Regions from separate parts of the Streptomyces sp. NRRL F-5650 genome, predicted to be linked through region 1. Evidence: riboswitches for the same ligand, from Rfam matches in the RefSeq annotation. Region 1 holds a riboswitch; each other region holds the start of a gene.
The links. Region 1 has a riboswitch for cobalamin ahead of IG88_RS0119500 (energy-coupling factor ABC transporter permease). Riboswitches for the same ligand answer to the same signal wherever they lie in the genome.
Positions count from the first base shown of each region.

Region 1 (3,264 bases):
CCGGATGCCGGGCGGCGGCGGCCACCTCCCGGTGAACGGCCTGGGCGGCGCGCCCGTCGGCCCCCGTGCCCTGCCCGGCGCGGTGCTCGCCGCGCTGGCGACACTGCCGCTCGGCGTGGTGCTGGGCCCCGAGGCCCCCCTCATGGCCGTCGGCAGCGGACTCGCCCTGCTGGCGGTGCGGCGGCGGACGGGCGTGGACCAGCGGGCGAGCGCGATCCTCGCCACGGCCGGTTCGACCGCCGCGATCTCCACCATCCTCGGCGGCCCGATCGCGGCGGCGGTCCTGCTCATCGAGGGGGCGGGGCTGGCCGGGACCCAACTGGTCGCCCTGCTGCTGCCCTGTCTGCTGGCCAGCGCGACGGGCGCGCTGGTCTTCACCGGCTTCGGGCAGTGGACGGGGCTGAAGATCGGCGCGCTGTCCCTGCCCGACCTGCCGCCGCAGGCCGGGCCCGACGCGGGCGACTTCCTGTGGGGGCTGCCCACGGCCGCCCTCGTCGCCGTCCTGGTCACGCTGGCCCGCGCGCTGGGCCGCCGCACCGTCACCTGGACGCGGCAGCGCACCGCCGCCCGCACCGTCGCCTGCGCCGCCGCGGTCGGCGTCTGCGTCTCCGCGTACGCGCTGATCACGGGCCGCGACCCGGCCGAGGCCGCGCTGTCCGGCCAGGCCGCCCTCGCCCAGCTCGCCGCGCACCCGCACGCCTGGTCCGTGGGGGCGCTCGTCGCGCTGGTCGCGTGCAAGGGGCTGGCCTGGGGCATCGCGCTGGGGTCCCTGCGCGGCGGCCCGATCTTCCCGTCCGTGCTGCTGGGCGCGGCGACCGCCCTGGCCTGCTCCGGGCTGCCCGGGTTCGGCGTGACCCCGGCCCTCGCCCTCGGCATCTCGGCCGCGGCGGCGGCGGTGACCGGGCTGCCGCTGGCCAGCGCGGTCCTGGCGGTGCTGCTGATGGGCCGGGACTCCCACGACCAGATGCCGCTGATCGTCATGGCGTCGGTCGTCTCCTTCGTCGTGGCCCAACTGGTGCGCCGGGACGGGACGGACCCGGAGAAGGCACCGGCGACGGGGGCGCAGCGATGACCGGCCGGACGGACGCCACGCCCCCGGACCCCACGCCCCCGGAGCCGGCCGGCCCGGCCCACGACGGCGGCGTACCCCGCCGCACCGGGTGGGCCGCCGGGTGGGCCGCCGTCCGGCCCTGGCTCGTCCGGACCGGGATCGCGGCCGCCGTGGTCGTGGCCTACTTCCTGCTTCCCCTGGACCAACTGGGCCCGCAGCGGCCCGTACTGAGCTGGGCGCTGTTCGCCGTGCTGCTCACCGCGGTGGCCGTGGCGCTGCTCCGGCAGATCCGGCACGTCCTCCTCAACCGTCCCGACACCCGGCCCGGGGTGGTCATCTCCCTGCTGATCGTCCTGTCCGTGCACGTCTTCTCGGCCGGGTACTACGCCCTCGCGAAGCAGCCCGGCGAGTTCAGCGGGCTGCACACCAAGATCGACGCGCTCTACTTCACGGTGGTGACACTCGCCACCGTCGGGTACGGCGACATCACCCCGCAGGGCCAGGCCGCGCGCGTCGTGGCCGTCCTCCAGATCACGTACAGCTTCGTCTTCCTGACCGCCGCCGCGACCGCGCTGACCACCCGGATGCGGGACATGGTGGTCCGGCGCCCCGAGCGGAACCGGTCACGTTGACATGCCCCGAGGCGCCGGGCGGGGGCGCCTGCGGGGGCCGGAGGCCCGCTTGTGCGCACCCCCGGGTGCGCACTACTGTCGCCACGCCTTGGTGAACGGGAAACCGGTGTGATGCCGGTGCGGCCCTCGCCACTGTGAATCGGGAAGTCCGGCTCCGGCCCTCACGGGCAGCCACTGGATCGCTTGCGGTCCGGGAAGGCGGAGCACGGGCGGTGGTACCCGTAAGCCAGGAGACCGGCCAAGGCGCGTCGTCCATCCACGAGGTGCTGGAGAGGGTCTGCTGAGCCATGCACATAGCCGAGGGCTTTCTGCCACCGGCGCACGCGATCGCCTGGGGTGTCGCGTCCGCGCCGTTCGTCGTCCACGGAGTCCGGTCACTCACCCGTGAGGTCAGGGAGCATCCGGAGAGCACGCTGCTCCTCGGCGCCTCCGGGGCCTTCACCTTCGTCCTGTCGGCCCTGAAACTGCCGTCCGTCACCGGGAGTTGCTCCCACCCCACCGGTACCGGCCTGGGCGCCATCCTGTTCCGGCCGCCCGTCATGGCGGTGCTGGGCACCATCACCCTGCTCTTCCAGGCCCTGCTGCTCGCCCACGGCGGGCTGACCACGCTCGGCGCCAACGTCTTCTCGATGGCGGTCGTCGGCCCCTGGGCCGGGTACGGCGTCTACCGGCTGCTGCGCCGCTGGGACGTGCCGCTGATGGTGACCGTGTTCTCGGGCGCGTTCGTCGCCGACCTGTCCACGTACTGCGTGACCAGCGTCCAGCTCGCGCTGGCCTTCCCCGACCCGGGCAGCGGATTCCTGGGCGCGCTCGGCAAGTTCGGCTCGATCTTCGCGGTCACGCAGCTCCCGCTGGCGGTGAGCGAGGGCCTGCTCACGGTGATCGTGATGCGGCTGCTGGTGCAGTCCAGCAGGGGCGAACTGACCCGGCTGGGCGTGCTGCTGACGAAGACGGCGGCGGGCACGGGGAACAAGGAACGGGCGGTGGCCCGATGAGCCGGAACGCGAAGATCAACGCCCTGCTGCTGCTCGCCGTGGCCGCGCTGGCCGTCCTGCCCCTGGTGCTGGGACTGGGCGACCACAAGGAGGAGCCGTTCGCCGGGGCCGACGCCGAGGCGGAGACCGCGATCACCGAGATCGAGCCGGACTACGAGCCCTGGTTCTCCCCGCTGTACGAACCGCCGTCCGGGGAGGTCGAGTCGGCGCTGTTCGCGTTGCAGGCCGCGCTCGGCGCGGGCGTGCTGGCGTACTACTTCGGGCTGCGCCGGGGCCGTCGCCAGGGCGAGCGGCGGGCGGTGGCGGCCTCCGGGACCACGGCGCCCACGACGGTCTCCGGGACCACGGCGCCCATGACGGCCCCCGCGGCCACGACGGCCACGGCCGCCACGCGGGACGCCCCCGAAGGGGACTGAGTGCTGCCGATCGACGCGGCGGCGCACGGCAGTCGCTGGCGCCGCCGCCATCCCGTGGACAAGGTCGTACTCGGTCTCGGCCTGACCGTGCTCGCGATCTCGCTGCCGCCCTGGCCGGGCGCGGCGCTGGTGCTGGTGACGGCGCTGACGGTGCTGCTCGGCCCGGCGGG
Region 1 covers NZ_JOGV01000020.1:49,852-53,115, reverse strand. The annotation lists gene IG88_RS0119510 (chloride channel protein) at 1-1,072, shown strand, start outside; gene IG88_RS0119505 (potassium channel family protein) at 1,069-1,683, shown strand; cobalamin riboswitch at 1,756-1,941, shown strand; gene IG88_RS0119500 (energy-coupling factor ABC transporter permease) at 1,971-2,678, shown strand; gene IG88_RS0119495 (energy-coupling factor ABC transporter substrate-binding protein) at 2,675-3,094, shown strand; gene cbiQ (cobalt ECF transporter T component CbiQ) at 3,095-3,264, shown strand, end outside.

Region 2 (3,264 bases), on a different contig from region 1:
GTCCGGCACCGCACACCGCGGCCAGCAGGGTGCGGGGCAGCCGCAGGTCCCAGACGATGCCGTCGCGGATCGGTGACACGTCCCCGGCGGTGGTGCCGGCGCCGAGGTGGGCGGCGATCACGGACCACACGTCGGCGACGCCGATGTCCGCCGGGCCGACGGTGACGGCGACGGCCACGGAGGCACACAGGGCGACGGTCCCGGCCGCCGCCCACACCAGGGGGGCATGGCGCGGCGCGCGTATGCCGGGGGCGGTGGCCGTCCGGTCCGCGGACGTCACTTGGCGAGCCCGAACTCGCGGAGCGCCGCCGCCACTTGTTCCACGCCCTCGACGGTGCGGATGGTGGGGTTCATGGCCTGCCCGCTGAGCAGGACGTAGCGCTTCTCGCGGACGGCGGTCATGTTCCTGGTCACGGGGTCGGACTCCAGGAACTCGATCTTCTTCGCCGCCGTTTCGGCCGTCTGCGACCTGCGGGTGAGGTCGCCGAGGACCAGGACGTCGGGGTCCCGGTCGGCGACGGTCTCCCAGCCGGCCTGCGGCCACTCCTCGCGGGTGTCCTCCATGGCGTTCCGGGCGCCGACGGCCCGGGTGATGACGCCGGGGGCGCCGCAGCAGCCCGCCAGGTAGGGCGAGGCGGAGTTGGCGAACCAGTACATGAGGGTGACGCCGGAGGCGTCGATGCCGGACGTCGCCCTGTCGACGCGTGCCTCGAGGTCCTCCACGAGCTTCTCGCCGCGCTGCTCGACGCCGAAGAGGCGGGCCAGGTCGCGGACTTCGCCGTAGACCGTGTCCATCGTCAGGGTCTTGTCCCGGACGCCGTCGCCGTCGCCGCTGTTGTCCTTGCCGGCGCAGTCGGACGGGGACAGGTAGGCCGGCACGCCGAGTCGCGTGAACTGGTCGCGGGTGGCCACCCCGCCGGTGCCGAGCGTGGAGGCGAAGGAGGCGGCGACGAAGTCGGGGTCCGCGTCCAGGACCGTCTCGAAGGACGGCATGTCGTCGGAGAGCCGGGGGACGCCCGCGTTCGCCTTCTCCAGTCCCTTCATGACCGGGTCGGTCCAGGTGGCGGTGCCCGCCATGCGGTCGGCGAGGCCGAGGGAGAGCAGGATCTCCGTGGTGCCCTGGTTGAGGGAGACCGCCCGCCGCGGCGGTGCGGTGACCCGGACCTCGTGCCCGCAGTCACGGACGGTGCGCGGGTAGCCGGCCGTGCCGCCCCGTGCGGCCGAGTCGTCGGCCGTACCGGAACCGGAACCGCAGCCGGAGGCCAGCAGGGCGAGGGACAGGAGCAGTACGGGACCGCGCGGGGCGCGGCGGAAAGGAAGAGGGCGCCGGAGGCCGGCGGGACCTGCTGCGGACAAGGCGATCCTCTGGCGTCGAGGGCTCATGCGCGGAGCCCGTCCGTACGATGCGGCCCGCGCCGCACGCGGCACGGGGTGCCAGCAGGTCTTCGGACTCGGGTTCGACCGGACGGAACGCCTTCCCGGGCGGCGTGCGCCGCCCAGTGGCCCGTGTTCCGCCCGTCCCCCTCACCGCTGCGCGTCAGTTCCGGATTCGCACCGGATTCCCTGACCCACCAGGTGGGTTCGACTGGCCTGCGCAAGCTACCACAGGGGCGTCTGGGCGTTCAGAGCGGCGTCGCGGCCCGCAGGATGAGGAACATGGTGACGGCGGCGTTCGCGGACGACATCGCCGAGACGGCGGTGCCGGCGGCCGCGGTCCACGCCGCCAGGCCCGCCGAGGTGGACACCGGGGGCCAGGGGCGTACGGAGGGGGCGGGGCCCAGCAGGGCGGCCACCCGGCGGGGCACCGGGCCGGGCGCCGCGAGACCGGCGAGGGTGGCGACGGGGGTGCCGCGGGAGACGAGGGCCGCCTTCCCGATCGCGGTCGCCACCGCGCGGCGGTCGCCGACCGCCCGTGCGGCCGCCTCGTCCGCCCACCGCTCCGTCGTGTACGCGACGGCCGTGCGCAGGGGGCGCAGGAACGGGTTGGCCAGTGCGGCGAGCCGGACGGCGAGCAGGAAACGGTGGTGCCGGGCGGCGAGGTGGGCGCGCTCGTGGGCGAACAGCGCGCGCCGTTCACCCGGTTCGAGACAGTCGAGCAGGGCCGTGCTCACCACCACGCGGTCCCGTCGCCCGCCGGGCAGCGCGTAGGCGTAGGGCACGTCGTCCGGCAGTACGGCCACCCCGGTGCCCGGCAGGCCGGCCAGTGCGCGGTGGGCGCGACGGCGCACCCTGCCGTGCCGCCACAGCGCCCGCGCCGAGGTCGCGACGACGGCGCACAGGGCGGGGATCGCCGCCTTGCCGACGACCTCGTCGTAGGGCACCGCCGCCCGCACCTCGGGGTCGGACCAGGCGTCGGGGAGCGGGTTGCCCGGCAGTTGGGCGGTGCCAACCACCATCACCAGGGCCAGGCACAGGGTGCTGCACAGGGCCATCACGACGGCGACGGCGCTGAGCAGCCGGGTCGCGGTCCGCGGGTGCAGGTGCTGCTCGGCCAGCCTGGCGATCGGCCACGCCGTCAGCGGCAGGACCAGGGGCAGGAAGACGAAGACCCCCATCCGGTGTCAGCCGTCCTCCGCGGCACGGGCGTGCCCCAGCAGTTCGCGCAGCAGCCGCTCGTCGTCCGGGTCGAGGCCCGTGACGAAGCTGGCCAGCACCGCTTCGCGGTCGCTCTCGGCGTCCAGGACCTTGCGCATCTTGCGCGCGGCCAGTCCCGCCTGGTCCGAGGCGGGCGTCCAGGCGAAGGAGCGGCCCGCGCGCTCACGGCTGACGGCGCCCTTCTCCAGGAGCCGGGTCAGGATCGTGATCACGGTGGTGTAGGCGAGGTCGTCGCCGAGGCGTTCCTGCACCCAGCCGGCCGTCGCGGGCCCGTCCGCCCCGCGCAGCGCGGACAGCACCAGCGCCTCGAGCTCGCCCTGCCCCCGCCGTCGCGGACGCCGGTCATCCGTCACGGCCCGCCCTCCTTCCACCGCCGGTCGTCGTCTTCCCGGGCGCCATCGTATAGAAGGCTTACTTCTACAGTGCTGTAGATTGACGACAGGTACGGAACGCAGCGAACGCGACGAAGGAGAACACCGTGGGAGTTTCCCTGGCCAAGGGCGGCAACGTCTCGCTCAGCAAGGAGGCGCCCGGCCTGACCGCCGTCCTGGTCGGTCTGGGCTGGGACGTGCGCACCACGACCGGCACCGACTACGACCTGGACGCCTCCGCGCTGCTCCTGGACGCGTCGGGCAAGGTGCTCTCGGACCGGCACTTCGTCTTCTACAA
Region 2 covers NZ_JOGV01000010.1:241,808-245,071, forward strand. The annotation lists gene IG88_RS0112720 (iron chelate uptake ABC transporter family permease subunit) at 1-280, opposite strand, end outside; gene IG88_RS0112725 (ABC transporter substrate-binding protein) at 277-1,356, opposite strand; cobalamin riboswitch at 1,419-1,605, opposite strand; gene IG88_RS0112730 (M56 family metallopeptidase) at 1,623-2,555, opposite strand; gene IG88_RS0112735 (BlaI/MecI/CopY family transcriptional regulator) at 2,562-2,948, opposite strand; gene IG88_RS0112740 (TerD family protein) at 3,074-3,264, shown strand, end outside.
Region 2: linked by a shared signal. The riboswitch ahead of IG88_RS0112725 (ABC transporter substrate-binding protein) and the one ahead of IG88_RS0119500 (energy-coupling factor ABC transporter permease) in region 1 are both predicted to bind cobalamin.

Region 3 (3,264 bases), on a different contig from region 1:
CGCTGGTTCCACCGCTGGGCGCTGCTCGGCGGCTGGGCGGTCGGCATGGTCTACGGCACGGTCGCCGCCTACGGTGTGGCCTCGCCGACGCAGAAGCACTTCGGCGGCTCCTCCGACGAGATCCCCGGCATCGGCGAGATCGGCTACATCGGTCTCACCGCCTTCGTGCTGAACGTCCTGGTCACCGTCGTCCTGACCGTCGTCCTGAGGGCGGTCAAGGCGCCCGACGGCGTCGACGAGACCAAGCCGGCCGACTACACGGCGGACGCCGGCGACCCGGGCGTCCAGGTGGAACTGCCGCCTGCCACGGCGGGCAGCTCGCACTAGCTCCCCTCCTCCAGCGGGCCGTCGGAGAAATCCGGCGGCCCGTTGTCGTACCCGTCGGGCACACTCGGCGGCATGGACTTCGTGATCCGGCCGGCGACGGCCGAGGAGTACGGCACGCTCGGCGAGATCACCGCGCAGGCCTACCTGCGCGACGGCCTCCTCGACTTCGGGGAGGACGACACGTACCTGGGCGAGCTGAGGGACGTGGCCAAGCGGGCGGCGGCCGCGGAGGTGCTGGTCGCCGCGGCGGACGGGCGGGTGCTCGGCGGCGTGACCTTCGTGCCGTCGGGCGGCCCGATGGCGGACATCTCGCGCCCCGGGGAGGCCGAGATACGCATGCTGGCCGTCGCCCGCGAGGCACGCGGCCGCGGGGCCGGGGAGGCGCTCGTGCGGGCCTGTGTGGACCGCGCCCGGGCCGTGGCGGGGTGCACGGGCGTCGTGCTGTCGACCCAGACCGCGATGCGCACCGCACACCGTCTCTACGAGCGCCTGGGCTTCGTCCGCACGCCCGGCCGCGACTGGAACCCCCTGCCCGAGCTGGACGACATCACGCTGCTCACGTACCGGCTGACGCTCTGACAGCGGCGCCCCGGCACCGGCGGGAGACCTCGCCAGGACACAACATCTGGGGGTGCTCGCGCCACCCGGCACAAGATGTATGCTCGTGCTCGCTGTCGCCGCAGGGGAATCCGGTGCGAATCCGGAACTGACCCGCAACGGTGTACATGCGTGCATCCGTACGTCTTCGCACGTGCGCGCACGCCTGTCCAGTCCGAGGACCTGCCGACAGTGCGCCCGGCCGTCCCGGCCCGGGTGCCATGACGTCCGGGCCTCGTGGAGTGGGCCGGTGGACGCGCGACGCCGCGTGCGCTCGTGTGCTGCCCCCTGCCCTCCCCCAGGCCCCGTGCCGAGCGAGGGAGTGCTCCACGTGACCATCGCGCCAGCCGACCCGGCTTCAGCGGACCCGGTGCCGGCTCCAGCCGCCCCGGGGACCGCCGCCCCCGCCCCCGGGGGACCCGACGGGCCCGGTGCCGCCCTGCTGCGGACCCTGACCGGGCTGACCGCCGATCTCCCCGACGCCGATCCCGGCCGGGTGGCCGCCGCCGCGCTCCGCGGCCGGTCCGCGCACGCCGACGAGGCCGAGCTGCGCGAGCTGGCCACGGAGGCCGCCGCGGGCCTGATCTCCGAGGACCCGGTCTACTCCCGGCTGGCCGCCCGGCTGCTGACCCTCTCCATCCGGGCCGAGGCCGCTTCCCAGGGCGTCGTCTCCTTCACCGACTCGGTCGCCACCGGCCACCGCGAGGGCCTGATCGCCGACCGCACGGCCGCCTTCGTACGGCTGCACGCGGACCGTCTCGACGCCCTCGTCGACCCGGACGCCGACGACCGCTTCGGCTATTTCGGGCTGCGCACCCTGTACAGCCGTTACCTGCTGCGCCACCCGATCACGCGCAAGGCCGTCGAGACGCCCCAGCACTTCCTGCTGCGGGTCGCCTCCGGGCTCGCGGAGGACGACACCGTCCGGTCCGTGGACGAGGTCGCCGCCCTGTACGGCCTGATGAGCCGCCTGGACTACCTCCCCTCCTCCCCCACCCTCTTCAACTCCGGCACCCGGCACGCCCAGATGTCGTCCTGCTACCTCCTGGACTCCCCCAAGGACGAGCTGGACTCCCTCTACGACCGCCTCCACCAGGTCGCCCGCCTGTCCAAGCACGCCGGCGGCATCGGCATCGCCTACTCGCGCGTCCGCTCCCGGGGTTCACTGATCCGCGGCACCAACGGGCACTCCAACGGCATCATCCCGTTCCTGAAGACGCTGGACGCCTCGGTCGCCGCCGTGAACCAGGGCGGCCGGCGCAAGGGCGCGGCGGCGGTCTACCTGGAGACCTGGCACGCGGACGTCGAGGAGTTCCTGGAGCTGCGGGACAACACCGGCGAGGAGGCCCGCCGTACGCACAACCTGAACCTCGCGCACTGGGTGCCGGACGAGTTCATGCGCCGCGTGGACGCCGACGGGACCTGGTCGCTGTTCTCCCCCGCCGACGTGCCGGAGCTGGCCGACCTGTGGGGCGAGGAGTTCGACGCGGCCTACCGGGAGGCCGAGGCGAAGGGGCTCGCCAGGAAGACCCTCCCGGCCCGTGAGCTGTACGGCCGGATGATGCGGACCCTCGCGCAGACCGGCAACGGCTGGATGACCTTCAAGGACACCGCCAACCGCACCGCGAACCAGACCGCCACCCCGGGCCACGTCGTCCACTCCTCCAACCTCTGCACGGAGATCCTGGAAGTCACCGACGACGGTGAGACGGCGGTCTGCAACCTGGGCTCGGTCAACCTCGGCGCCTTCGCCGACCCCGCGAGCGGCGGCATGGACTGGGAGCGCCTGGACGCCGCCGTCCGCACCGCGGTCACCTTCCTGGACCGGGTCGTGGACATCAACTTCTACCCGACCGAGCAGGCGGGCCGCTCCAACGCCCGCTGGCGCCCGGTCGGTCTCGGCGCGATGGGCCTCCAGGACGTCTTCTTCCGGCTGCGCCTGCCCTTCGACTCCCCCGAGGCGAAGGCCCTGTCCACCCGCATCGCCGAGCGGATCATGCTGGCCGCGTACGAGACCTCCGCCGACCTCGCGGAACGCAACGGCCCCGCGCCGGCCTGGGAGAAGACCCGTACGGCCAAGGGGGTGCTGCACCCGGACCACTACGGCGTCGAGCCCACCTGGCCGGAGCGCTGGGCCGCGCTGCGCGCGCGCATGGCGACGACCGGGCTGCGCAACTCCCTGCTCCTGGCCATCGCCCCGACCGCGACCATCGCCTCCATCGCCGGTGTCTACGAGTGCATCGAGCCGCAGGTGTCCAACCTCTTCAAGCGCGAGACCCTGTCGGGCGAGTTCCTCCAGGTCAACTCCTACCTGGTGGACGACTTGAAGCGGCTCGGTGT
Region 3 covers NZ_JOGV01000028.1:34,217-37,480, reverse strand. The annotation lists gene mctP (monocarboxylate uptake permease MctP) at 1-327, shown strand, start outside; gene IG88_RS0123130 (GNAT family N-acetyltransferase) at 400-906, shown strand; cobalamin riboswitch at 969-1,130, shown strand; gene IG88_RS0123125 (ribonucleoside-diphosphate reductase subunit alpha) at 1,256-3,264, shown strand, end outside.
Region 3: linked by a shared signal. The riboswitch ahead of IG88_RS0123125 (ribonucleoside-diphosphate reductase subunit alpha) and the one ahead of IG88_RS0119500 (energy-coupling factor ABC transporter permease) in region 1 are both predicted to bind cobalamin.